Regions from separate parts of the Thalassospira sp. TSL5-1 genome, predicted to be linked through region 2. Evidence: riboswitches for the same ligand, from Rfam matches in the RefSeq annotation. Region 2 holds a riboswitch; the other holds the start of a gene.
What was found. Region 2 has a riboswitch for thiamine pyrophosphate ahead of LF95_RS06305 (ABC transporter ATP-binding protein). Riboswitches for the same ligand answer to the same signal wherever they lie in the genome.

Region 1: linked by a shared signal. The riboswitch ahead of thiM (hydroxyethylthiazole kinase) and the one ahead of LF95_RS06305 (ABC transporter ATP-binding protein) in region 2 are both predicted to bind thiamine pyrophosphate.

Annotation. Positions count from the first base shown of each region.
Region 1 is NZ_KV880638.1:412,975-416,073, forward strand. It holds gene thiE (thiamine phosphate synthase) at 1-373, opposite strand, end outside; gene thiM (hydroxyethylthiazole kinase) at 370-1,185, opposite strand; TPP riboswitch at 1,252-1,376, opposite strand; gene LF95_RS11430 (Tex family protein) at 1,522-3,099, opposite strand, start outside.
Region 2 is NZ_KV880637.1:1,335,147-1,338,245, forward strand. It holds gene LF95_RS06300 (ABC transporter permease) at 1-285, opposite strand, end outside; gene LF95_RS06305 (ABC transporter ATP-binding protein) at 282-1,115, opposite strand; TPP riboswitch at 1,106-1,217, opposite strand; gene LF95_RS06310 (quinone oxidoreductase family protein) at 1,323-2,291, opposite strand; gene LF95_RS06315 (LysR family transcriptional regulator) at 2,390-3,099, shown strand, end outside.

The sequences.
Region 1 (3,099 bases), on a different contig from region 2:
AATCAATGACGGTTTTGTCGATTTTGCGGGCGACAGCTTCGGATTCAATCGATAGCCCCAGTATTTTGTCTTTACCCAGCTTTTGCCGGGCCATTTCGGCGGGCATATCGTCCTGGCCAATATGCAGGCCATGTGCATCAATCGCGATGGCGGCGTCAATATTGTCATTAACGATCAGCGGCACGCCGCTTCCTTCCATCGCCGTCCTCAATGCGCGACCAATTTCAATGAATTCACGGGTGCTGGCGGTTTTATGGCGTAGCTGGACCATTGTGGCGCCGCCCCTGATGGCGGCCATTGTGGTTTCCAGCATCGAATGATCGCGACATAAATCAGGGTCCAGAACCAGATATAGCGACAGATCAAATGTCATGACAGAACCTCGATCCCGGCGTGGGTTTCAAGGGCGGCATCATCAAGATTATAAAGGGCATCCAGGAAGGCCGTGGCAAAGCTGGCCGGGCCGGATGCGGTTTTTTCCGCCATCTTTCCGGCGGCGGCAAAACAGGCCAGGGCTGCAATGGTGGCCTCAAACGGGGCCTTGGGTGCCGTTGCGGCAAAGGCCCCAACCAGCGCGGTGAGCGAACAGCCCATCGCCGTTATTTTCGGCATCAGGGCAGACCCGCCGAGAATGCGAACGGCTGCACTGCCATCGGTGACAAAATCGCTGCTGCCTGTTACGGCGACCACGCATTTTTGGCTTTGGGCCAGGGTTTTGGCGGCTTCTTCGGCCTGTTCAACCGGGTCGCCACTATCCACCCCCTGACCGGCACTTTGCCCCCCGGCAAGGGCAATGATTTCGGAAGCGTTGCCGCGTATGATGGTGGGCTGTAACGCCAGCAGGGCCGCAACAGTATCACGGCGAAAACCGGTGGCAAAATGGGCGACCGGGTCCAGGATCCAGGGTTTTTGTGCCGCGCTGGCCCCCTTGGCGGCTTCCTTCATGCCTGCGACCCATTCGGTGGAAAGGGTGCCGATATTGACCGTGAGCGCCCCGGCAATGGCGGCAAATTCACCGCTTTCTTCGGGCGCATGGACCATCGCGGGCGAGGCCCCGGCCGCCAGCAGCGTATTGGCGGCTATATTCATTGCCACATAATTGGTGATGCACTGTACCAGCGGTGCAGTGTTGCGCATGTCGGTTAAAAGCCGGGCGGGGGAAAGGTTTGGGTGTGTGTCAGTCATCGCAAGGCTCCCATGCAGGTGCGTTTGGAAACCCAGTTCGGTGCCGGAATGATGTTGAAACGCGGTGTCATGCGTTTGCACCCTCCCTACGCCAGTATGAACTGGATCAGGTTCAACGGGTCACTGCGCTGTCTGATTTCTCAGCCGTAGCAGTTTCTCAGCCCCCTGCCGGGGCTCCCCTTGGTGAACCCGCAAGATGGGTTTTGTTGATCGTCCTGTCAATGTGCTGTTTGCAGGGGGGGATAGATTGGTATCAGCCCACAGGCAAAAAGAAAGGCGGGATGCCCAAACATCCCGCCTTCCGTTCCATGTATTTATCGGGCCGATTCTCCGGGCTTACTTACGCCGTTCCATTGCTGCCTTCAGGGCTGCGGCCATTGCCCCGCCCCCGGCATCGCCCGCCGACGCCGTTTTGGCATTGCCACGGCCACTATTGGCGCCATTACCGCCATTGCCACCCGGGCGGCGCGGCTGGTTGCGGTCCTGGTTGTTATGGCGGGCACCGCCGGGCTGGCTGCGCTGTTCGCGCCGTTCCTGCGTCCCTTCGTAATCCGGGGCGGATTTCATCGACAGGCCAATGCGTTTGCGCGGTGCATCCACTTCCATCACCGTGACCGAAACGATTTGCCCAGCCTTGACCACTTCGCGCGGGTCGGCAACAAATTTGTCGGCCAGTTGCGAAATATGAACCAGGCCATCCTGATGCACGCCAATATCGACAAATGCCCCAAAATTGGTGACGTTGGTCACCGTGCCTTCCAGTTTCATGCCGACTTTCAAATCCTTGATTTCATTGACACCCTCAATGAATTTCGCGGTTTTGAATTCCGGGCGCGGGTCTCGACCGGGTTTGTCAAGTTCGGCCAGGATGTCGCGGATCGTGGGCACACCAAAAACATCATCGGCGAATTTTTCCGGCCGCAGGGTTTTGAGGAACGGTGAATCGCCAATGATGCTGGCAAGGTCCCGGCTGCTTTCGCGGCTGATTTTTTCCACAACCGGGTAGGCTTCCGGGTGCACGGCGGAGGCATCAAGCGGATTATCACCGCCGCGAATGCGCAAAAAGCCCGCGCATTGCTCAAAGGCCTTTGGCCCCAGCCGTTCGACCTTGCGCAAATCGGCACGGGAACGAAACGCCCCATTGACGTCACGATAGCCAACAATATTGCGCGCCAGCCCTTCGCTGAGCCCGGCAACGCGGGTCAGAAGCGGGATTGATGCAGTATTAAGGTCCACGCCCACACCGTTCACGCAGTCTTCCACCACCGCATCGAGCGAGCGTGCCAGCTTTGTTTCCGAAACGTCGTGCTGATATTGACCAACCCCAATGGATTTCGGGTCGATCTTCACAAGCTCGGCTAACGGGTCTTGCAAACGGCGTGCAATCGAGGCCGCACCCCGCAGCGATACGTCCAGATCGGGGAATTCCTCGGCGGCAAATTGTGACGCCGAATAAACCGATGCCCCGGCCTCGTTAACAATCACCTTGGTCGCCTTGATTTGCGTAAAGGCATTTAGCAGCATGCCGGCAAGCTGGTCCGTCTCGCGCGAGAAGGTGCCATTGCCAATGGCGATCAGCTCGATTTTGTGTTTTGCTGCCAGGGCTGCCAGCGTGTTAATCGCGCCCTGAACATCATTACGTGGCTGGAACGGATAAACCGTTGCCGTATCCACCAGTTTGCCGGTGGCATCGACCACGGCAACCTTCACACCCGTACGCACCCCCGGGTCCAGGCCCATTGTGGCCTTTTGCCCGGCCGGGGCAGCCAGCAGCAGGTCTTTCAGGTTATCGGCAAAAACCTTGATCGCGTCTTCTTCGGCGCTGTCACGCAAATTGCCAAACAAATCAAGCTCGATCGACAGTGACAGTTTGACGCGCCAGGTAAAGCGCACGGTGTCAGACAGCCATTTATC
Region 2 (3,099 bases):
GGCCGCCCCGGCAAACAGGCCAATCACGGTTTCGGCAATGGTATAGCCCGCATGATCCAGCAGCACCGCATGGCGCTGGATCAGCGCCAGCCATACATCATAGGGGGCGGGCAGCATATATTTGGGCGCGCCCGTCACGCTCACGACAATTTGCCAGGTGGCGATCAGGGTGATGATGATGATAAAGGGTCGCGCGAGTTTTAGCAGCTTGCGCTCTGCCAGCGGGGTGACAGAACGGGCAGGAACAGCCGGGCTGGTGGATTTGACGGATCTGGTAACGGTCATGGCTTTGCCTCCGCCAGGTCGGACCGGTCGCCTTGTGACGACAAGGCCCCTAATTGCCGCAGCAATTCCGCCTGATGGCGCAGGATAACCGGGTCGGTGATATCGCGCGGAATGTGACCGTCGGGAATAACCGCATCGGACAGGGTTGCCGGGCTGCCCTGCAACACCATCACCTTATGGCCGACGCGAAGGGCTTCGAGCGGGTCATGCGTGACCAGTAAAACGGTTTTACCCTGTAAAACCCGTGCCGCTAAGTCCTGAATACGCATGCGGTTGAGCGGGTCAAGGGCGGAAAATGGCTCGTCCATTAACACAACTGGCCGGTCTTCCATCAGGGTGCGGGCCAGGGCGGCACGTTGTTTCATTCCGCCCGACAGTTCCGCCGGGCGCATATGCGCGGCCTTTTGCAGGCCAACCTCGGCTATTAAATGATCGGCCCGGGAAAGGTCCGGTTTTTCGCTGCGTAATACAGCGCCCAGCACCACATTTTCCCGCACGGTTCGCCACGGCAACAATAAATCCTGTTGTGCCATATAGGCGACCCGGTCGTTCAGGGCTTTGCCATCGCTACACGTAATGGTGCCACTGGCGGCATCACTGCCCACCAACCCGGCGAGAAAACGCAAAAGGGTGCTTTTGCCCACGCCGGATGGCCCCAGCAAACAGGTAAAACTGCCCGCGCCCAGATCAAGCGACAGGTTATGGAACAAACGGGTAATATTAAATTCAACACAGGCATGGCGCAAGTGAACATCAAATGATGTTCGGTTTTGACCGGATGGGGCCTGTGAATGCCCGGTAACGGGCGGTCTTGTATCGGTATCTGTCATACGATCCTTCCTACGCCGGTCTTAACCGGTTCAGGTTCAAAGGGTCGTCCGGCAACACCGAACCTCTCAGCCCGTTTACGACGGGCCCCCCTGGAGATGACCCGACTATGCGCAGATGAAACCCCGGCGTCAAGTTTTGAGATCATTCTTTTTCGTTTGATCCCGATTGGCCGGGGTGTCATCGCCCTTATTTTCGGGGAGGCGGACTTATTTATCGACTTTCAGATAAACGGCCCCGTTTGTTGCCCCAGCCTCAAGGTCGGCATGGGCTTGGGATGCGTTGGCAAAATCATAAATATGTGCCGCCGGAAGGGATCCGTGGCGCAAAATATCAAACCATGCTTTTGCCGCATTATGATACCTTGGCATGTCATTGATGAAGGCCAGAACACTGGCGCGAATTAAAAACCGGTTTGCCAGCGTGTTGACATTCAGCAAGGGTAAATCCCCGCCGACCTGGCCGATATTCGCCGTTGTCCCAAAGGGTTTGGTGGATCGGATGCTCTTGCTCAGGGTTTCGCCGCCAATACCATCAATGGCATAATCAACGCCCTGACCATCTGTCAGCTCCCTGATGACCGTTTCAAAATCCTGGTCTTTGTAGAATATGGCATGGTCCAGGCCCTGTTTTTGCGCCAGCCTGGCCTTTTCGGCGGTGCTGACCGTGCCAAAGGTGGTGATGCCCAACTGTTTTGCCCAATGCACCAGTACCTGGCCCAAGCCGCCCGCTGCGGCGTGAACCAGCATGCTTTGTCCCGGTTGGACCTTGCATACATGCACCAGCAGAAAATACGCCGTCAAACCGCGCAGCAGCGACCCGGAAATTTGTTCATCGCCAAGGTCATCGGGCAGCTTTATCAGGCGGTTGGCCGCAACATTGCGCATCGCACAATAACTGCCAACCGGGAACCCGGCATAGCCAACCCGGTCGCCAATTTCAAAACCCGTAACATTGCTGCCAATGGCACAAACAGTCCCCACAGCCTCCACACCGATGCTGCCCGGAAGGTTCGGCATCGGGTAAAGGCCCTTGCGAAAATAAACATCAACGTAATTAACGCCAATCAGGCTTTGTTTGACGCACACTTCATTGGCCTGTGGTGCAGGCAGCTCAATGTCGGTGGCATATAGAACCGATGCGCCGCCGCTTTGGTCCATGTGAATGATACGGCTCATGTCTGTCTCCTGAATGTTGTGACACATTCAGGATTACGGTGTATTTGTCATGGGGGAAATTGCATATATTTGCATGCTAAATGGGTGATAATGCACAAATGAACTGGGAAGATTTTCGCTATTTTCTAACTCTGGCTGAAACGGGCAGTTTCTCCGGTGCGGCTCGCAAGCTGGGGGTTGATCACAGCACGGTGGCCCGGCGTGTCGCCGCACTGGAGGTGGATGTTGGCCTGCGTTTGATTGACCGTTTGCCCAAGGCAGTGATGTTGACCCAGGAGGGGCAATTGCTGGCGGGGCGCGGGCAGGAAGCACTTGACGCCATGTTTGCCGTGGAACGCGCGGCAGCCGGTTCGATGACGGGTGTTTCGGTGCCGCTTTGCATCAGCGCGCCGCCATCCCTGGCCCGTCATGTGATTGCGCCAGGCCTGCACGGCTTTCGTCAACAACACCCGACGATCGAAGTGATTTTGCAGGGGCAAACCCAGTCGGCGGATTTGAACCGCCGTCAGGCTGACATTGCCATTCGTCTGTCCCGACCCCGAAAATCCAGCGTCATTACCCGTAAATTGGCCGATATGCCGATGGCCTTTTATGGGGCGGCCGATTATCGCAAACCCGAGGTGGATTGGGATCTGATCAGTTGGGATGACAGCAGTGCGGATATTCCGCAATATCGCTGGCTTGAAAACCGGCTGGCGGGGCGCTCGGTTGTTTTACGCTCGAACGATATGGATGTTCAGGCTGCGGGCGCGCGCGCCGGGGTGGGGGTGGCATTGTTGCCCTGTTATTTGGGTGATACGGACCCGCA